4 regions of the Streptomyces sp. NPDC030165 genome follow, and region 1 is predicted to be linked to each of the others. Evidence: riboswitches for the same ligand, from Rfam matches in the RefSeq annotation. Region 1 holds a riboswitch; each other region holds the start of a gene.
What was found. A riboswitch is a leader RNA that binds a small molecule or an ion and turns the genes downstream of it on or off. The one in region 1 is predicted to bind cobalamin.
Positions count from the first base shown of each region.

Region 2: linked by a shared signal. The riboswitch ahead of nicT (Nickel transporter NicT) and the one ahead of ACZ4Z1_RS32845 (ABC transporter substrate-binding protein) in region 1 are both predicted to bind cobalamin.
Region 3: linked by a shared signal. The riboswitch ahead of metE (5-methyltetrahydropteroyltriglutamate--homocysteine S-methyltransferase) and the one ahead of ACZ4Z1_RS32845 (ABC transporter substrate-binding protein) in region 1 are both predicted to bind cobalamin.
Region 4: linked by a shared signal. The riboswitch ahead of ACZ4Z1_RS20120 (cobalamin biosynthesis protein) and the one ahead of ACZ4Z1_RS32845 (ABC transporter substrate-binding protein) in region 1 are both predicted to bind cobalamin.

Region 1 covers NZ_JBVIBD010000022.1:46,655-51,750, forward strand. The annotation lists gene ACZ4Z1_RS32830 (ferric reductase-like transmembrane domain-containing protein) at 1-718, shown strand, start outside; gene ACZ4Z1_RS32835 (ABC transporter ATP-binding protein) at 703-1,521, opposite strand; gene ACZ4Z1_RS32840 (FecCD family ABC transporter permease) at 1,518-2,591, opposite strand; gene ACZ4Z1_RS32845 (ABC transporter substrate-binding protein) at 2,615-3,667, opposite strand; cobalamin riboswitch at 3,698-3,874, opposite strand; gene ACZ4Z1_RS32850 (putative quinol monooxygenase) at 3,946-4,233, opposite strand; gene ACZ4Z1_RS32855 (SAM-dependent methyltransferase) at 4,363-5,096, opposite strand, start outside; gene ACZ4Z1_RS32860 (MFS transporter) at 5,087-5,096, opposite strand, start outside.
Region 2 covers NZ_JBVIBD010000008.1:57,999-63,094, forward strand. The annotation lists gene ACZ4Z1_RS16955 (ABC transporter ATP-binding protein) at 1-48, opposite strand, end outside; gene ACZ4Z1_RS16960 (FecCD family ABC transporter permease) at 129-1,238, opposite strand; gene ACZ4Z1_RS16965 (ABC transporter substrate-binding protein) at 1,238-2,341, opposite strand; cobalamin riboswitch at 2,543-2,755, shown strand; gene nicT (Nickel transporter NicT) at 2,754-3,974, shown strand; gene ACZ4Z1_RS16975 (VOC family protein) at 4,069-4,569, opposite strand; gene ACZ4Z1_RS16980 (DoxX family protein) at 4,656-5,096, opposite strand, start outside.
Region 3 covers NZ_JBVIBD010000016.1:158,945-164,040, forward strand. The annotation lists gene ACZ4Z1_RS27945 (hypothetical protein) at 936-1,124, shown strand; gene ACZ4Z1_RS27950 (hypothetical protein) at 1,134-1,613, shown strand; cobalamin riboswitch at 1,734-1,961, shown strand; gene metE (5-methyltetrahydropteroyltriglutamate--homocysteine S-methyltransferase) at 2,128-4,446, shown strand; gene ACZ4Z1_RS27960 (hypothetical protein) at 4,545-5,096, shown strand, end outside.
Region 4 covers NZ_JBVIBD010000010.1:59,815-64,910, forward strand. The annotation lists gene ACZ4Z1_RS20105 (lysozyme) at 1-741, shown strand, start outside; gene ACZ4Z1_RS20110 (inorganic phosphate transporter) at 956-2,299, shown strand; gene ACZ4Z1_RS20115 (hypothetical protein) at 2,336-2,581, shown strand; cobalamin riboswitch at 2,809-2,955, shown strand; gene ACZ4Z1_RS20120 (cobalamin biosynthesis protein) at 3,087-4,148, shown strand; gene ACZ4Z1_RS20125 (cobyric acid synthase) at 4,180-5,096, shown strand, end outside.

The DNA of each region.
Region 1 (5,096 bases):
GCCCGGCCGGCTGCCGGTCGCCCGGTCCGTGCTGGAGCGCTGGCACCGCACGACGAGCCTGACGACGATGGCGCTGATGTTCGCGCACGCGCTGATGTTCGCGGCCGAACTGGTGCGGGACGCGGGCGGGCCGGCGTGGGCGACGCGCCTGTGGTCGGCGTTCGCCGACACGTTCGTACCGGGCTGGTACGACTCCGGGACCGGCAAGCTGGCCATCCCCATCGGCCAGGGTGCCCTGTACCTTGCCGTCCCGCTGGGTCTGCTCTTCTACGTGCGACACCGCATCGGCGCGTCAGCCTGGCGCCGCCTGCACCGCTTCGTGATCGTCGTGTACGTGCTGAGCGTCTGGCACACACTGCTGTACGGCACCAACGTCTGGTACGACGAGTGGCCGCGTACCGTCCTGTGGCTGCTGCAACTGCCCATCGCCGTGCTGCTCCTGCTCCGGCTGCTGCGTCCCGCACGGCGGGCCGAGCGCCTGGGGGCGCCCGGACGGCAGGCGCAGGTCTCGCCGCTGCGCTGGACGGCCCGGGCAGCGGGCCGCGCCGCTGCCGCCGCCGTGATCGTCGGGCTGCTGGCCGTGGTCTTCTCCGGTCACGACGGCGGCCGGCCCCGGCCGGACCAGCCGCCCGTGACCGCCCCGGCCACTCAGGAATCCCCGGCCACTCAGAGACCCCCAGCCACTCAAGTACCCCCGGCCAGTCAGGTACCGGAGTGATCCGGTACCGCGACGCCCGGCCGGTCGCGTTCCCCTGGTAGGAACGACACCTGCGGCGCACCCGTACGCGGGTTGACGGCGACCTCGGCCGCCACGCCGTACACCTCGGCCAGCAGTTCCTCGGTCAGCACCTCGGCGGGCGCACCCGACGCCGTCACCTCGCCCTCGCACAGGACGTACAGGCGGTCGCAGTAGTACGCGGCGAGGTTCAGGTCGTGCAGGGCCACCAGGGCCGTGGCGGGCAGCCGGCGCAGGATCCCGAGCACCGTCAACTGGTGCCGTACGTCCAGGTGGTTGGTCGGCTCGTCGAGGACCAGCAGGGAAGGCCGCTGCGCCAGGGCGCGGGCGATCAGCACCCGCTGGCGCTCGCCGCCGGAGAGGCGGTCGAAGGACCGTTCCGCCAGTGCGGCGGCGTCCACCGCCTCCAGGGCCCACGTCACCAGCGCGGCATCCTCGGCGCTGTCGCCGTCGAGCAGCCGCTTGTGCGGTGTGCGGCCCATCGCGACGACCTCGCGTACGGTCAGGTCGAAGTCGGCGGCCGTCTCCTGCACCACGGCCGCCACCGTACGGGCCAGCCGCCGCACCGGCAGCGACCAGGCGTCCGTACCGTCCACGCGGACGTGTCCCGCGCCGGGACGCAGCACACGGTAGACGGCGCGCAGCAGGCTGGACTTGCCGCTGCCGTTGGGCCCGACCAGGCCGACCACCTCACCGGGCCGGGCGGTCAGGGAGACGTCGCGCACCAGACGGTGCGCTCCGGCGGTGAGCGTGACGCCGTCGACGGTCAGTTCGGTCGCGCTCATGCCACTCCTCGGTGCGTGGTGCGGCGCGCGTCCCGGCGCATCAGCCACAGGAAGAACGGCCCGCCGCACAGCGCCGTCAGCACGCCCACGGGAATCTCCATGGGCGCCGCGACCGTACGCGCCGCGACGTCGGCCCAGATCAGGAACACCGCGCCGGCCAGCGCGGCCGCGGGCAGCACCCGGCGGTGGTCACCGCCCACGAACAGGCGCACGACGTGTGGCAGCATCAGGCCGACGAAGCCGATCGGCCCGGCCGCGGCCACCAGGACGCCGGTCACGAGGGAGAGCAGGACGAACATCCGGGCCCGGAACCGGGCCACGTCCAGCCCCATCGTCGTGGCGGACTCCTCGCCCGCCAGCAGCAGATTCAGCAACCGGGCCTGGACCAGGAGTACGGCGATGCCCAGCAGCAGCGCCGCTCCCGGCAGCCAGAGCGTGCCCCACTGCACGCCGCCGAGGCCCCCGAGCGTCCACGCCAGCACCGCCCGGGCCTCGTTGCCCCGGTCGGAGGTCAGCAGCAGGACATCCATGACCGCCGTCAGTACCGCCGCCATCGCCACGCCCGACAGCACCAGCCGTACCGAGGTGATGCGTCCGCCGGTGCGGGCCGTCGTGTAGACGAGCAGCAGGGTCAGCAGCGCGCCGGCGAACGCGGCGGCCGGCAGCGACACCGGACCGAACACGCTCACCCCGAAGACGATCACCATGACGGCGCCCAGGGACGCGCCCGAGGAGACCCCCAGCAGATACGGTTCCGCCAGCGGATTGCGGACCAGGGCCTGCATGGCCGTACCGATCACCGCGAGCCCCGCGCCCGTCACCGCGCCGAGGACCACCCGGGGCGCCCGTACGTCCAGCACGATGGTCTCGCGCGCCCGGGACCACCCCGGCTCCGGGTGGTCCGCGCCGAGCGCGTGCGTCACGATCCCCCACACCTCGCCGGGCGGCACGTGCACCGACCCGATCGCCATGCCCGCCGTGGCGGAGACCAGCAGCAGCACGGCGAGGACGAGGAGGATGACGGCGAAGGACCGGTGGCGCGGCTTCGCCTGCTGCCGGTGATCACGCACAGCCGCCGCTTCGATGGAGGCCGTCACCGGAACCGCTCGGGGTGCAGCGCGCGGGCCAGCTCCTGGACCGCGTACGGAGGCCGTACTCCGACGAGGGTCGCGGTCAGCGGCAGGACGACGAACCGCTTGTTCCGCACCGCGGGCACGTCGGCGAGTGCGGGCTGCGACAGCAGGAACTTCTTCTTCTGCTCGACGCTGCCGGCCCCCGCGTAGTCGTAGATCGCGATGACCTCGGGCTTCCGGTCGACGACCTGCTCCCAGGAGGCGTCACCGAAGACCTTGTCCAGGTCGGCGAACACGTTCCGGCCGCCCGCCAGCTGGATGATCTCGGTGCCGAGGCTCTTGCCGCCGGCGGTGAACGCCGCCTTGTCGCCGCTGTCGTAGACGAAGACCGGTACGGCCCGGGCGCCCTTGACCGCCTTGGTGGTCCGGTCGACCCGTGCCTTGAGGCCGGCGGCCAGCCGGTCGGCCCGTTCCCGCACGCCGAAGAGGGAACCGATGGTGCGCACCTCGTCGTAGGTGTCCTGCATGGACACCTGCTTCTTCCCGCAGTACTCGCGGTTGAGATAGGTGTCGATGCCGGCGTCGGCGAAAGCCTTGCGCGAGCGGCCCTCGTTCTCGGCGAACGCGCTGGCGTAACCGCCGTAGACCAGGTCCGGACCGGCTTCCAGGACGGTCTCGAAGGACGGTTCCTTCTTCGCCAGTTGCGGCAGGGCGGCATAGTCCTTGCGCAGTTCCGGCAGGACGGCCGAGTCGGGGAACGCGGTGCCGATCATGCGGTCCTTGAGCCCCAGCGCCAGCATCAGCTCGGCGGGGTGCTGGTGGATGGTGACCACACGGGAGGGCGGCTTCCGGTAAGTGGTGCGGATGCCGCAGTTGTCGATGGTGACCGGGAAACCTTTCGCCGCGGAGGCCGCGGGCTTCGCGCCGTCCGCGGTGTCCCGCGCCGTACCGCCGCAGCCGGTGAGCAGCACGGCGGACAGGGCCAGGGCCACGGGCGGTGCCGCGGCGCGCAGGAACCGGCGCCGCCGGGCGTGAGAGGGAGGAAGAAGGGGACGGGGCGTACCGTCGTACACGTAGAGCCTCCTGCGGAGTCCGCGCTCCTCGGAACGGGCCCGCGACAGGCCAGTGTCCTGACTCCCGGATCGACGTTCCCCCGGCCTTCCCGCGCCGCGCGCAGTGGCCTGACGAAGGGGTGCACTCCCCGGTCACAGTGGCGGGACCGTGCCGGAATCGCACCGGCTTCCTGTTTCCCGTCGCGGTGATGACCAGGTGATATTACGGTCGGCCGAGCCGGGGGCAAAGGGCGCGCGGACGCGTCCGCGCGCCGTCTCGTGCGGAAGTCGCGCCCCTTCTACCGCGACAGCAGGAAGTGCACCTGGCGGGGCCTGACCTCCAGGTCGCTCAGGCCGTCAGGTGTCGCACCCATCTCGCGGGCGACCTCGGATGCCGCCCGGAAGGCCTCCTCGGACTCGAACGCGCCGGTGGTGACGACGGCCTCGCCGTCCGGGGTGACCCAGACCCCGACGGACTCGAAGCCCGGCTGCTGCCGCGCCGCCTCGGCGACTTGGCGGCACTGGCCGACGAACTCCTCGACGTGCTCGGGGGCCGGGTAGTGGAAGGCGACGAAACCGAACGACATGATGTGTCCCCTCTCGGCTTGCCAGATGCCGTATCGGCTGAGGCTAGGCCTGCCGTACGGCTCCGGGCAGTCGGCCGCGAGGGTGAGGTGGGCCACACGGTGGCCGCGCCGCGACCACCGACGGGCCGGTCACGTCCCCCGCACCGCCCGGAGCACCAGCCGTTCGGCGTCCTGGTCGTACGGGCGGCCGTCGAAGCCGCCGAAGAGCTCGATCTCCTCGAAGCCGGCCTCCTCGGCCATCCGCCGCAATTCAACGGCGCTGTAGACGAACCAGACCAGGCTCGTACGCGTCACCCGGTCGCCCCGCACGAGCACCCAGTCGCTGCGCAGCCGCGCCCAGTCGTCCAGCACCGTGTCGGTCTGCACCAGCAGGTCGTCGCCGCGCTGGACGACCTTGGGCGGGGTGACCTTGCGGGCCAGCAGTTCCTTGCCGGCCATGTCCAGGAGCAGCGTGCCGCCGGGTGCCAGGCAGGTGCGCATGGTGCGCAGCACACGGGCGTTGTCGGCCGGGTCCTCGAAGTAGCCGAAGGACGTGAACATGTTGAGGACGGCGTCGAACGCTCCGGGTTCGGTGAACTCCCGCATGTCGGCCTGCACGTACCGGGCCCGGGCCGTGACGCCGGCGTCGGCGGACCGCTTCCGGGCGCGGTCCAGCATGGCCGGGCTGCGGTCGACGCCCGTCACGGCGAAACCCCGGCGGGCGAGCGGAACGGTGAACACCCCCGGACCGCAGCACAGGTCCAGCACCCGGGCCCCGGACGGGAAGGACAGCAGGGCAGAGGTGTCGAGCAGGTCCTCGGCCTGGGAGTGGCGCTGGTCGGAGAAGAGGAAGTCGTAGAACTCGGTCCAGAAGTCATCGTCCT
Region 2 (5,096 bases), on a different contig from region 1:
ACACCGGCCGGCGTACGACACCCGCAGGTCCTCGATGTCGATCCGCATGCCGGCGGCTGCTTCCGCGCCCGCGCCTGCTTCTGTGTCCCTGCCCGTACGCACGCTTGCGCTCATCCTCCCGTTTCCGCTCACCCTCCCGCTCCCAGCCGCCGGTCCAGCACGTACAGCAGCACCGGCGCGCCGATCAGCGCCGTCACCACGCCCACCGGCAGTTCCTGGGCGTCCATGGCGGTACGGCACACGATGTCCACCACGACCAGCAGGAGCGCCCCGGTCAGCGCGGCCAGCGGCAGCAGCCTGCGGTGGTCTCCCCCGACGATCAGCCTGCACAGATGCGGCACCATCAGCCCCACGAAGGCGACCGCGCCGGACACCGAGACCAGGACGCCGGTGAGCAGGCTGGTCACCACGAACAGCGTGCGGCGCAGCCGGACGACGTCCACGCCGACGCTCGCCGCCGTCTCGTCCCCCATCGTCAGCGCGTTCAGCGCGCGGGCCCTGCCCTGGAGGACCAGCAGTCCGGCCGGTACGGCGAGGGCCGGCAGGAGGAGCGTGTCCCAGGTGGCGCCGCCGAGGCTGCCCATCAGCCAGAACAGCACGCCGCGCGTCTGCTGCTCGTCCCCGGCCTGCAGCACGAGATAACTGGTGAACCCGGCCAGGAACTGCCCGATGCCGACTCCGGCCAGCACCAGCCGCAGCGGCGCGAAGCCGCCGCCCCGGCGGGCCAGCGTCCACACCAGCGCGAACGAGGCGAGCGCGCCGGCGAAGGCGGCCGACGACAGGCCCACACCCCCGCCCAGGCCGAACGTGCTCCCCGCGCCGAACACCCCGCCCGTCCCCGCCACAGCGCCCGCGCCCAGCACGATCGCGGCCACCGCGCCCAGCGACGCGCCGTTGGAGATACCCAGCAGGTACGGGTCCGCCAGGGGGTTGCGCACCAGCGCCTGGGTGGCCGTACCGACGAGCCCGAGACCCGCGCCGACCAGCGCGGCGAGCAGCGCCCTCGGAACCCGTAGCTGCCAGACGATCAGATCGTCCGTACCCGGCCGGGGCGGCGCCCCGCCCAGCCGCCGGAACACCACCGACCACACCTCGGCAGGAGCGATGTCGGTGGCACCGAGCGCGACGGCCGCGGTCAGCGCGGCGAGCAGCGCGATCAGCAGGCCGACGGCGAGCCCTGCGGTACGCGCCGCGCCGGCGGTGCGAGCCTCAGCCGCGGCACAGGCCGACGGCCCCATCAGCGCCCCGCCCCGGCCTCGTCCGGACGCTCCCCGGCCGGACGGCCCTTGCCCAGCCGGTCCGGGTAGAGCGTCTTAGCGATCCGCCGCACCGTGTCCGCGTTCCCCACTCCGGCGATGGTCGTCTGCTCGGAGCCGATACGCAGGAATTTTCCTTCCTTCACCGCGCGCAGCCCCGCCGTGGCCGGAAACTCCTTGAGGAACTTCTCGGCCTCGTCGAATGCCTTCTCATTGGCCGCGGCGCTTCCCCGGTTCCGTACGCCGAGCTGAATCCAGTCCGGGTTCTTTCCGACCACGTCCTCCCACGACACCGGTTTGAAGTCGCTCGCACAGTCCGCGAAGACGTTCCGTGCCCCGGCTTCGGTCATCACCGCGTTGGCCACCTGCCGGTTGCAGACCGCGACGGGCTGTTTCGTTCCCGCGTCGAAATCGAAGAAGAAGTACGACGGCCGCTTGCCCGCGGGGACGTCCGCGATGGCTTCGCGTACCGAGGAGATCTTCTTCTCCATCTCCGCCACCAGCTGCATCGCGCGCTTCGAGGCGCCCGTGATCTGTCCGAGCCGCCGGATGTCGCCCTCCACGGCGGACAGGTCCCGCTGCGGCACCTTCTTGCGCGGCGCACACGCCGTCGAGGCCAGGTAGACGTGTCTGATGCCCGCCGCGCTGAATTCCTCCTCGGTCGGGCCGGCCGCCGCCCCGCCCATGTTGCCCATGGAAGCGAACGTGTCGATATAGACGTCGGCGCCGGAACCGAGCAGCTTCTCCTTCGGAATCACCGTCTTCCCCAGTACCGGGACGCGCTGCGCCCGGGCATCGAGATCAGGTGGCAACGTGCCCTTTCCCGGCGGGAATCCGGTACCGACGACCCGGTCGCCCACTCCCAGCCGGAGCAGCATTTCCAGGCTCGCCGCGTTGCTCGTGACGATTTTCCGCGGGGCCTCGGAGAATGTCGTCCGCCGCCCGTCGCAATCGCTGACCGAGACGGGAAAGCCACCCGCTCCGCCGCCCCGGCCGTCCGCGGCACCCGCTGCCGTACGTCCGTCACCGCTGCCGCAACCAGTGGCCAGCCCGGCCACTGCCAGCGTCGCCAGCACCGCCGCCATCGACCGCCCACCGGCCACCGGCCACATCGACCCCGCTCGGCTCACTCGCCCCACCAGACCCACACGAGAACGCATACGTCCGCTCTCCCTGCCTCTCGACTGCCCGACGGCCCGCCCTTGCGGGCCCAGGACCAGGTAGTCGAGCGGAGAGCGCTGCGGGTTCCCGGCACATTGATCCGATGACCATGCCGCCACCGGACGTTAGAGTGTCCGGGCCGTGGTGTCGGGAAGACCGGTGAAGTCCTTCGGGTCCAGACCGGAGCGGCCCTCGCCACTGTGATCGGGAAGTTCCCGCCCCTTTCCGTACGCGCCCCGCGCCCGTACGGAGCCACTGGCCGCAGCCCGCGGCCGGGAAGGCCGGGGCGGGCGCGTACACCCGTCAGCCAGGAGACCGGCCACGGCATCTCACGAAATGATCCACGAGGTGCTGGAGCGTGACCACCGGATGTCCCTGTCCGCCGATTCCCCTTCGCCGTCCCCGGCTTCTTCGCCGTCCCCTTCCCCTACCCTCACTTCACCCGCGTCCGTTCCTTCCGCCTCCTCTCCCCCGCCCTCCGGTTTCCGCTGGCGGCGTCAGGACACCGTGCGGACCGCGGGGCTGATGGCGGTCATCGCCGCGCTGCACGTCGTCGCCTTCGGCGTGCTCTTCCTCCTGGTCGTGCCGAACCACTACACCGTGGGCTCGCAGGTCTTCGGGGTCGGCCTCGGCGTCACCGCGTACACCCTCGGCATGCGGCACGCTTTCGACGCCGACCACATCGCCGCCATCGACAACACCACCCGCAAACTGATGGCCGACGGCAAGCGCCCCGTCTCGGTGGGCTTCTGGTTCGCGCTCGGGCACTCCAGCGTGGTCGTCGCCATGGCGGCGCTGGTCGCCGGCGGCGCGCAGCTGGCCGGCACCCTGCTCGACGACGGATCGAGCGCCCACCAGGTGCTCGGCACCGTGGGCACCACGGTCTCCGGCACCTTCCTCTACCTGATCGCAGCGCTCAATCTCGTCGCGCTGGCGGGCATCTGGCGGGTGTTCCGCGCGATGCGGCAGGGCCGGTACGACGAGGCGGAGCTGGAGCAGCACCTCGACTCCCGCGGCTTCATGAACCGCGTCCTGGGCCGCTTCACCCGCTCCATCACCCGGCCCGGCCAGATGTACCCGCTCGGCCTGCTCTTCGGCCTCGGCTTCGACACCGCGACCGAGGTGACGCTGATGGTGATGGCGGGCAGCGGCGCGGCGGCCGGGCTGCCCTGGTACGCGATCCTGGTCCTGCCGCTGCTGTTCGCGGCGGGGATGAGCCTCTTCGACACGCTGGACGGTACGTTCATGAACTTCGCGTACCAGTGGGCGTTCTCGAACCCGGTGCGCAAGGTGTACTACAACCTCACGATCACCGGCCTGTCGATCGCCGTCGCCTTCTTCATCGGGACCATCGAACTGGTCACCGTCCTGCACGAGAAGCTGGCCCTGACGGACGGCCTGACCGGCTGGATCTCGTCGATCGACCTGGACAACGTGGGCTTCATCATCGTCGGCCTGTTCGTGGTCGTCTGGGCGGCGGCCCTGGCGTACTGGCGGCTGGCCGGGGTGGAGAAGCGCTGGTCGGCGCGGGCGGCGGAGGCCCGGGAGGCGGCCTGAGCCACCGGGGCCGCCGGATCTGCCGGGGCCCGCCGGACCGCTGGGGCCCGCCGGACCCGTCGCCGGGAGGGCGGGCCCCGCCCTCCCGCCGCCCTCAGGTGGCCGAGCCGGCCGCCGCGCCCGTCTTCAGGTCGCGTCCCCAGCGCGCCAGCTCGGCTTCGAGATCGAGCGGACGGATCCGGTCCGGTTCGTCCGGGCCCGGCCAGTCCGTACGCGGCACCCGCCACATGACCTCGAACTCGTTGCCGTCCGGGTCCTTGGCGTACAGCGACTTGGACACCAGGTGGTCGGAGGCACCGACCAGCGCGCCCCGCGCCGCCAGGTCCGCGGCCGTGTCCGCCAGCTCACCGAGTGTGCCGACCTCCCAGGCCAGGTGGTAGAGCCCCACCCGGCCGTGCTCGGGTCCCGGCGCCTCGGCGCCGACCGCGAACAGCCCGAGATCGTGATCGTTGGCGGTCCCTTCCGCGCTGAGGAACGCGGCCCTCCCCGGAATCTCGGAGTCCACCCGGAAACCCAGCGTCTCCGTGTAGAAGGCCACCGCGCGCGCCACGTCCCGTACGTAGAGCACCGCGTGATTCAGCCGCCGCACCGCCACGTCAATCCCTCACCTTCCGCTTCTCACCGCTCACACCGCTTCACTTGCCCCACTTGGTGCCGCTGCGCCTCGCCCGACGCTCGGACTCAGTCACGCACCAGCAGCATCACGAACGCCACGACCACCCCGAACACCAGGGCGGCCGCCCCGTACGCGAGCCGGTGCGTACGCAGGGCCGGCAGCAGCCGGTCGACCGCGTACCGGCCGGGGCCGGTCAGCGCCAGGGCTGCCGCGCCCGCCGTGAGCAGCAGCTCGTACTCCACACCCTCGGGCGCGAAGAAGCCGCCGCCCCACTTCACCGCCAGCGCGTTCACCATCGTTCCGACGACCGCCGCGCCCGCCAGCGGCGTCAGCAGCCCGAGGACCAGCCCGAGGCCGCCCAGCGTCTCGCTGAGGCCGGCCACCACGGCCATGGCCTTGCCGGCCGGGTAGCCGCTGGCCGTGAAGAACTGTCCGGTTCCGTCCAGCCCGGCCCCGCTGAACCAGCCGAACAGCTTCTGCGTGCCGTGCGCGGCCATGATCAGGCC
Region 3 (5,096 bases), on a different contig from region 1:
CTGAGAGCACCTGCCATGCCTTGCGCCCGACATCACCACCACGCCACGGAATTCACCGCTCACGGGCAGGCGAACGCCACACCGACACCACACCAAGAAGAGGAAGAGATCCCAGTCAGAACCACCGCTGCCGCGGCAGAAAGGAATTACCGGAAGATGTCGGAGAGAGGTTCGGTGGTGGTCGACAGGGCTCGACGGACAGGACTCGTTCGGCAGCCGCCCCTCCCTCACAGTTCGAAAAACCGTGAACAAGGCCCCCGCGGCGTGCCCGACTCAATCACCCACGCAGAGCAACTGTCAATAAATAGTTGACCACTTCACCAAGTCCCACCCAAACCCCAACACCCCCAAAAAAACATCAGCCTTCCCCCACGCACCCCTCCGCAATCCATTCTTGACCGTTGCCGCTCTCAGGCGGCCCCCCGCAACCAGTCCTCGAAGTGCGTCGCGCCTGAGCGAGCGTCGCCCTCTGCGGGGACCAGGCTGTGCCGACGGGGCGGCGGGGCGCCCGATTTCGGAGATGTTCCCTCGTGTTCAGGCCCGGGCATGCTCGGTGAGCGCCGATCCGGACCCGTCCGAGAGGGGACGGGACGGGACAGGGGCACCGTGCTTGCCTTATCGCCGCATCGCGTGGTCGGCTAGCGGCAGCATCGCGTGCCGGTGACGGACTGCGTCAGGCATGGAGATGTGGAAGCGAAAGGGCCGCCATCCGTGGCATCCCGTTCTTTCCAGGCTCCCCGCGGCGGCGCTCGTACAGCTGCCCTGAGCCTTCAGCCCTCACAAGCCCATCAAGAACTGCGCCGCCGGATCCATCACGTCAGGACGCATCTCGGGCGCCGCACGGGGAACGATGACGTACCGGTCTGCATTGCCTGGCCTTTTGTGACGCTCTCTCGTCGCATCACAGGGGCGAGGACGGGGGACTGTTCTCCCAGTTGCTGCGCGCACGACCGGATCCCGCCCCGACGGTCGCGAAGCTCGTCGAGGATCACCAAAAGATCGCCTCGATCGTGTCCCGGGTGAGCGAACTCGCCGAAAAGGCCGCCACCTCGTCCGAACCGGCACCGCCCGAACCGGGCTGGACCGAAGCGGATTTCCGGTTCGGTGTCAGCGCGGGCCGCTAGATTGAGCGGATGTTCGAGAAGGTGAGTGCTGAAGAGTCCGTGCGTCAGGAGGCGCTCGCGTCGAAGGTGCGCGACGAGCTGGCCGCCGCCGGCCTCCCGGTGCGCGCGCCCGGCCTGCATCCCGTTCTGGCCGGCGGTGTGGAGGTGGAAGTCGATCACGGCGCCGATGCGGCCGGCGGCGTGTATGTGGACTGGTCGGCCGGTCCGCGCCTGCGGGAGTGCACGACCCGTGCGCTCCGCCTCAAGCTGCTGGACGACCCCGTCCTGCGGCACTGCGGCGAGGTCTCGGCCGCGATGACGCGGGCGATGGCCGCGATCCTGGCGTCCGCCGGGTTCACCGTCGAGGACGCGGACGACGAGTACCGTCCCTACCACTTGCGGGTGGTCGAGGGGCCCGCCCCGGGCGACGGGCCCGTGTGGGCCCTGCGCGACGATGAACTGGCCATGTCCGGCTGGGAGTCAGCCGGCCCGGGTGAGAGTGCGGGCTGACGCCGGACAAGCCGCCGGAAGACGGTCGGCCCGCCCCGCACCCGCCCCGCCCCGCCCTTGGTGTCACATCTCACGTACCGCCATGTGAACAGGGGTGTCCGTACGGTGTGCGCTCGATCTACTGTGTCCGGTGCAGCTGGTTCGCCCTGCCCGCCAGGCAGACGCGTCGTAAGAGGGAACCCGGTGGGAATCCGGGACTGCCCCGCAGCGGTGAGCGGGAACGACCGCCGTCATACGCACTGGATCCGGGCCGCGGATCCGGGAAGCGACGGCCAGTAGGTGTCCGCCGGACGAAGTCCGGCAGGCGTGCCCGCGAGTCCGAAGACCTGCCCGTTGCCCGTGTGCGTCCATACGTGCGCGGACACTCCGGTGACCTTCGAGGGCGGGTCGGCGACCATACCGGGCGAGCATGGGTGCTGTTCGGCGCCGCATGGCTCGGCCGGTGCGTCGTTCCTTCGCGTTCTCGTCCCGTCACCGGGGCTCGGAGAAGATCACGCTCGCGAAGGAGAGTTCCGTGACAGCGAAGCCCGCAGCCGCGGCAGCACGGGCCACCGTGTACGGCTACCCCCGCCAGGGACCGAACCGGGAACTGAAGAAGGCCGTCGAGGGCTACTGGAAGGGCCGCGTGACCGCGGACGCCCTCCAGAAGACCGCCCAGGACCTGCGCCGTTCGAACTGGCAGCAGCTGGCCGAGGCCGGACTCCACGAGGTGCCGACCGGTGACTTCTCGTACTACGACCACGTGCTGGACACCAGCGTCATGGTCGGAGCCGTCCCGGAACGGCACCGCGCCGCCTTCGAGGCCGACGCCCTGGACGGCTACTTCGCGATGGCACGCGGTACGCAGGACGTGGCACCGCTGGAGATGACCAAGTGGTTCGACACGAACTACCATTACCTCGTACCCGAGCTGGGGCCCGACACGGTCTTCACCACCGACTCCGCCAAGCAGACCGGCGAGGTACGGGAGGCGCTCGCGCTCGGCCTCACGCCGCGCCCGGTCCTCGTCGGCCCGGTGACCTACCTCCTGCTGTCCAAGCCCGCCCCCGGTGTCACCGCCGGCTTCGATCCGCTGACCCTGCTCGACCGGCTCCTGCCCGTGTACGCAGATGTCCTGGCCGACCTCCGCGCGGCCGGCGCCGCGTGGGTGCAGCTGGACGAGCCCGCCCTGGTGCAGGACCGCACTCCGGCCGAACTCGGCGCCGCCGAGCGCGCCTACGGCGTCCTCGGCGCCCTCGCCGACCGCCCGAAGCTGCTGGTCGCCTCGTACTTCGACCAGCTCGGCGAGGCCTTGCCGGTGCTCGCCAAGGCCCCCGTCGACGGTCTCGCGCTGGACTTCACCGAGGCCGCCGCGGGCAACCTGGACGCGCTCGCCGCCGCGGGCGGCCTGCCCGGCAAGCGGCTGGTCGCCGGTGTCGTCAACGGCCGCAACATCTGGCTCAACGATCTCGAGAAGTCGCTGGCAACACTCGGTACTCTGCTGGGCCTGGCCGACCGGGTCGACGTGGCCGCCTCCTGCTCCCTGCTGCACGTCCCGCTCGACGCCACCGCCGAGCGGGACATCGACCCGCAGGTGCTGCGCTGGCTCGCGTTCGCCCAGCAGAAGACCACCGAGATCGCCACGCTCGCCCGCGGCCTCGCGCAGGGCACCCACACGATCGCCGCCGAACTGGCCGCCAACCGCGCGGACCTGGCGTCCCGCGCCGGTTCCGCGATCACCCACGACCCCGCCGTACGGGCCCGTACCGCCGCCGTCACCGACGCCGACGGCCGCCGCTCGGCGCCGTACGCGCAACGGACCGTCGTGCAGCGGGCCCACCTGGGCCTGCCCCTGCTGCCGACCACCACCATCGGCTCCTTCCCGCAGACCGCCGAACTGCGCACCGCCCGGGCCGACCTGCGTGCGGGGCGCATCGACACGGCCGGGTACGAGGAGCGCATCAAGAACGAGATCCGCGAGGTGCTCTCCTTCCAGGAGGAGGCGGGCATCGACGTGCTTGTCCACGGCGAGCCCGAACGCAACGACATGGTGCAGTACTTCGCGGAGCAGCTGACGGGTTACCTCGCCACGCAGCACGGCTGGGTCCAGTCGTACGGCACGCGGTACGTGCGTCCGCCGGTCCTCGCCGGTGACATCTCGCGGCCCGAGCCGATGACGGTGCGGTGGACGCGGTACGCGCAGTCGCTCACCGACCGGCCGGTCAAGGGGATGCTGACCGGCCCGGTCACCATGCTCGCCTGGTCCTTCGTCCGTGACGACCAGCCGCTCGGCGACACCGCCCGCCAGGTGGCGCTGGCCCTGCGCGACGAGGTCGGCGACCTGGAGGCGGCCGGCACCCAGGTCATCCAGGTGGACGAACCGGCCCTGCGCGAGACGCTGCCGCTGCGCGCCGCCGGCCGTGCCGCGTATCTCGCCTGGGCCACCGAGGCGTTCCGCCTCACCACCGGCGGGGTGCGGGACCGGACGCAGATCCACACGCACATGTGCTACGCCGAGTTCGGCGACATCGTGCAGGCCATCGACGACCTCGACGCCGACGTGATCAGTCTGGAGGCCGCCCGCTCCCGCATGCAGGTGGCCCGCGAACTGGCCGGGCACGGCTACCCGCGGGAGGCCGGGCCCGGTGTGTACGACATCCACTCCCCCCGCGTACCGAGCACCGAGGAGGCGGCGAGCCTCCTGCGCGAGGGCCTCGGCGCCATCCCGGCCGAACGCCTGTGGGTCAACCCCGACTGCGGCCTGAAGACCCGCGGCTGGCCCGAGACCCGCGCGTCCCTGGAAAACCTCGTCGCCGCCGCACGGACCGTCCGGGCGGAGCTGCCCTCGTCCTGAACCGGTGACGGGCCACCCGCCGGCCGGAGACGGGCGGCGGGCGGCCCGCGGCGGGTGCTCCGTAAGCTGCTCTTGTCACGACTCGCCGAGGACAGCAGTTGACCCCGTATTCCCTGGCGTTCTACATGAACGTCGTCACCACCGGCACCGTGCTCGGTCTGCGGCACACCGATTCTCCCGGCCGCGTGGCCGAAGTCATGGGGCCGGACTTCGGTGAGAACCGATTCGGTGAGTGCAGTCTGGGCTATTCCTATGCCCTGCCCGAGTTCTTCTGGGACCGCGAATCCGGTGACGCCCCCTGGTCGGGTCACCACTTCACCTTGCAGGTGCACAGGCTGGCCCACCGGAGCCGTGACAACGTCGATGAGGCGATCCGCGCCCGGTACGGGCGCTTCGCTCCCAGGCTGCGGTTCGACAAGCTGCGACGGCTGCTGGAGCGGCGCGGCATTCCGCTGCTGGAGCTCCCGGACCCGTGGAACGCGCCGCACTACCGGATGTTCTGGCAGCCGGAGTCCCAGGTCTGCGTCTCCGTCGTCAGTTGCCACGGCGAGTACCTCACACCGGACAACCTGCGGGTCGGCGACGTGTACCACATCCAGGCACCGATGACCGCCGCACGAGTCGAGGCGCGGAGGGCGCGGGCCACCGTT
Region 4 (5,096 bases), on a different contig from region 1:
CGCCCGCCCGGCCGCCCGCGCCACCTGGCCGCCGGGGCCCTCGCGCTGGGCGTGCTCACCGGCGTCCTGTCCACCGCCCTGCCCGCGGCCCCCGCCGCCGAGGCCGCCGGCAAGCCGGCCGGGCACGACGTCTCCTCGCACCAGGGGAACGTCGACTGGAAGTCCGTACGGGCGAAGGGCGGCCGCTTCGTGTACGTGAAGGCCACCGAGTCGGCCTGGTACCGCAACCCGTACTTCCCCCGGCAGTACCGCGGCGCGCGCAAGGCGGGCCTGCTGCACGGCGCGTACCACTTCGGCGTACCGAACGCGTCCTCCGGCCGCGCGCAGGCCCGGTACTTCCTGCGGCACGGCGGCCGCTGGAAGGCGGACGGCTGGGCGCTGCCGCCGGCGCTCGACCTGGAGCACAACCCGTACGACCGGGAGCACGCCTGTTACGGGATGAGCGGCACCGCGCTGGTCCGGTGGATCCGGGGGTTCAGCAACGAGGTGCTGCGGCAGACCGGGCGGCGGCCGGTGATCTACACGACGGCCCGGTGGTGGAACGGCTGCACCGGTGGCAGCCGGGCGTTCGCCGCCACCCACCCCCTGTGGCTGGCCCACTGGCACAGCACCCCGGGCACGCTGCCCGCCGGCTGGGCGTACCCGAGCATCTGGCAGCACGCCGGGGCCGGGGCGCTGCCCGGCGACCAGAACAAGTGGAACGGCACGGCCGCGGGGCTACGGCGCTTCGCCCGGGGGTGAGGCCCGGCCCGGACGTGCGGAGGCCGGGCGCTGGTGCGCGTGGGACACTCGGTGCTTCCGTGCTGGTGCGGCCGGGAACCGGGTGACGGCAGGGGCGCCTCCGCGCCACCCCTGCGGGGGCGTCACTGCGGCGCCCGCCCCAGTTCACCTTCCGTTCACCCGTCGTCCGTACGGTCCCGAGCGTTACTGACCATCGAACTGATTGCCTGGGTGAATGGAACACATCACGCTTCTCATCGGGATCGTGATCGTCACGGCCTTGGTGTTCGACTTTACGAACGGCTTCCACGACACGGCCAACGCCATGGCCACCACCATTTCCACCGGGGCACTCAAGCCCAAGGCGGCGGTGGCGATGTCGGCGGCCCTCAACCTGCTGGGCGCGTTCCTGTCCGTGGAGGTCGCCAAGACCATCTCCGGCGGGATCATCGACGAGACCGCCGGCATCAGACCAGAGGTGATCTTCGCCGGGCTGGTCGGCGCCATCGTCTGGAACCTGGTCACCTGGCTGGCCGGACTCCCCTCCAGCTCCTCGCACGCCCTCTTCGGCGGCCTGATCGGCGCGACCCTGGTGTCCGTCGGTGCGAGCGGCGTGCACGGCGGCGCCGTGGTCATGAAGGTCCTCATCCCGGCCGTCGCCGCCCCGATCGTGGCCGGTCTGGCCTCGACGGCCGCGACCCGGCTGACCTACCGGCTGGCCCGCAACCGCGCCGAGGAGGACACCGCCAAGGGCTACCGCGCCGGGCAGATCGCCTCGGCCGCGCTGGTCTCCCTCGCCCACGGCACCAACGACGCCCAGAAGACGATGGGTGTGATCACCCTCGCGCTGATCACCGGCGGCGTCGTCGCCCCGCACGCCGACCCGCCACTGTGGGTCATCGCCTCGGCCGGCCTGGCCATCGCGCTCGGCACGTACCTGGGCGGCTGGCGGATCATCCGCACGATGGGCAAGGGCATCACCGACATCCAGCCGCCGCAGGGCTTCGCCGCCCAGACCGGCGCCGCGGCCACCATCCTGGCCTCCTCCCACCTCGGCTTCGCGCTCTCCACCACCCAGGTCTGCTCCGGCGCGGTGATGGGCTCGGGCCTGGGCCGCAAGGGCGGCGTGGTGCGCTGGTCCACGGCGGGCCGGATGGCCGCCGCCTGGGGCCTGACGCTGCCGGCCGCCGGGCTGGTCGCGGCGGGCGCCGCGCTCCTGGCCGGCCAGGGCGACTGGGGCATCGCGACCGTCGCCGTCCTGGCGCTCGCCGTCTGCGGCGTGATCTGGGCGGCCTCCCGGCGCAAGCCGGTGGACCACACCAACGTCAACGAGGGCCCGGCGGCGGAGCCCGCGGGTGTCGTCACCACCGCCCTGCAGGCCGTCTCCCCGCCGCCCGCGGGTCCGGTCGCGACCGGGCAGCCCGTGCCGGCCGCCGCCACGATCCCGGCGCCCGCGGTGGCCGGAGCGCCGCTCGCGAACCCGGTCGGCGCCGCCCCGGTGATCGCCGACCCGGTGACCGCCCACCCGCACGAGACGCACGCCCAGCGCCGCGCCAAGGCCGGCTCGGCCGTCGGCTGACCCGGCCGCAGGCTCCCACGGAGGAACGAGAACGCAATGAGCATCGACTGGGCAGCCCTCGGCCAGGTCTTCGGCGTCACGCTGTTCGTGACGGTCGGGATCGTAGGCCTGTTCACCCTCGGCATCGTCGGCACGTCCCGCAAGCCGCGGCAGGAGGGCACGCCGGTGACCGCCGGCGGGCCCGACGCGCCCGGCGGGGCGGCGCGGGCCGGGGCGTACGTCTGCTTCGCGCTGTGCGCGGCGGCCGTGGCGTACGGGATCTATCTGATCGTCGCCGCCTGAGACACGGCACGGCGCTCCGGGGCGCCCGGTGGCCGTGGCATCCCCGCCACGGCCACCGGGCGCCCCTTCGCCGTGTCCCGGCCACCGGACGCTGTCGCCGTCTCCCCGGTGCCGCGCGCCTGTGGCCTTGGACACAGCCGCCGCCACCGGCCCGCGCCGCAGGTCAAGCGCGAGTTGACGGGCTTCGCGGAGCGTGGTGGACTGCCGGAGCCAATCGGCGACAGATGAGGAAGTCCGGTGAGAATCCGGCGCGGTCCCGCCACTGTCACCGGGGAGCGCCCCTCCACCAAGGGCCACGGTCCGCGTCCCGCGACGCAGGTTCCCGTACGGACTGGAAGGCCGGGGGAAGCGCCGATCCGGGGAGCCAGGAGACTCTCGTCGCCGTATCCGTCGAACCAGGGCGCGGACCCTGAGTGAGGACCTACCGCCATGCCCGGCCGCAGTGCGAGATCTGCTGGACGTACCCCCACACTGCCCCTCCGAGGCGCGACGGCGGTCTGATCCGATGCGTGCCGAACACGCCGGCTACGCGTGCGGCGCGGCCCTCGGCTTCCTCGGCGACCTGGTCGTGGGCGATCCCCGGCGCGGTCACCCCGTGGCCGCCTTCGGGCGGGCCGCGGCCGCCGTGGAAAGCCGCCTGTGGCGCGACGACCGCCGTCGCGGCGCCCTGCACACCGCGCTGCTCGTGGGCGGCACCGCCGCCGGTGCCGCGCTGCTGGATCGCGCCGTGCGCCGCTCCCCCGCCGCCTTCCCCGCCTCCGTCGCGCTGAGCGCCGCCGCCACCTGGGCGGTCCTGGGCGGCACCTCGCTGGGCCGCGAGGCGCGGGCCGTCGGCGGTGCGCTCGCGGCGGGCGACCTGGACGTGGCGCGCGAGCGGCTGCCGCACCTGTGCGGGCGCGACCCGCAGGCCCTGGACGGGCAGCAGATGGCGCGCGCGGTGGTCGAGTCCGTCGCCGAGAACACCTCGGACGCGGTGGTCGGCGCCCTGGTGTGGGGCGCGGCCGCCGGTGTGCCGGGGCTGCTGGCCTTCCGGGCCGTCAACACGCTGGACGCGATGGTCGGGCACAAGTCGCCGCGCCACCGCCGCTTCGGGTGGGCTTCGGCCCGGCTCGACGACGTGGCGGGTTTTCCCGGCTCCCGGCTGACCGCCGCGCTGGCGGTGCTGGCCGGGCCGGACCGGCGGGGCGCGCTGCGCGCCTGGCGGCAGGACGGTCCGTCCCATCCGAGCCCCAACGCGGGCCCGGTGGAGGCGGCGTTCGCCGGGGCGCTGGGCGTACGGCTGGGCGGCACGCTGGCGTACGGCGGACGGGTCGAGCACCGGCCGGTGCTCAACGGCGACGCCGGGCGGCCCGTCGCGGTGCCGGACATCGAGCGGGCCGTGGCACTGTCACGCCGGGTGAGCGCGCTGGCGCTGGCGGCCACGGTCGCGGGCCGGCTGGCGGTGGGGGCGGTACGGCGGTCCCGTACGGCCGGTGCGGTACGAGGGTCCCGAACGGCCGGGACGGTACGGCGCTCCCGTACGGCCGCGGCGGTACAGCGGTTCCCAACTGCCGGGAGAGCCACATGAGCAGCAACGTACGGACGGCGAGGAGTGCCACGTGAACGGACCGGGTCGAACGCCGCTCGGCGGCGGGCTGCTGGTGGCGGGCACCACGTCCGACGCGGGCAAGAGCGTGGTGACGGCGGGCATCTGCCGCTGGCTGGCGCGCAAGGGCGTCAAGGTGGCGCCCTTCAAGGCGCAGAACATGTCGCTGAACTCGTTCGTGACGCGCGAGGGCGCGGAGATCGGGCGGGCGCAGGCCATGCAGGCCGCCGCGGCGCGCGTCGAACCGAGCGCGCTGATGAATCCGGTGCTGCTGAAGCCGGGCAGTGACCGCAGCAGCCAGGTCGTGCTGATGGGCAAGCCGGTGGGCGAGCTGAGCGCGCGCGGCTACCACGCGGGACGCCAGGAGCAGTTGCTCGGTACGGTCACGGACTGCCTCCAGGAGCTGCGCCGTACGCACGACGCGGTGATCTGCGAGGGCGCCGGCAGCCCCGCGGAGATCAACCTGCGGCGTACCGACATCGTGAACATGGGCATCGCGCGGGCCGCCCGCATCCCGGTCGTGGTGGTCGGCGACATCGACAGGGGCGGCGTGTTCGCCTCGTTCTTCGGCACCACGGCGCTGCTGTCCCGGGAGGACCAGGCGCTGGTCGCGGGCTATCTCGTCAACAAGTTCCGGGGCGATGTGACACTGCTGGAGCCGGGTCTGGACATGCTGAAGGACCTGAGCGGGCGGCCGACCCTCGGGGTGCTGCCGTTCGCACACGGCCTGGGCATCGACGAAGAGGACGGCCTCCGTGTGTCGCTGCGCGGCGCGGTCCGCGAGAGCGTCGTCGCGCCGCCGCACGGCGCCGACGTGCTGCGGGTCGCCGTGGCCGCCGTACCGCTGATGTCGAACTTCACGGACGTGGACGCGCTCGCCGCCGAACCGGGCGTCGTGGTGCGGTTCGTGGACCGGCCCGAGGAACTGGC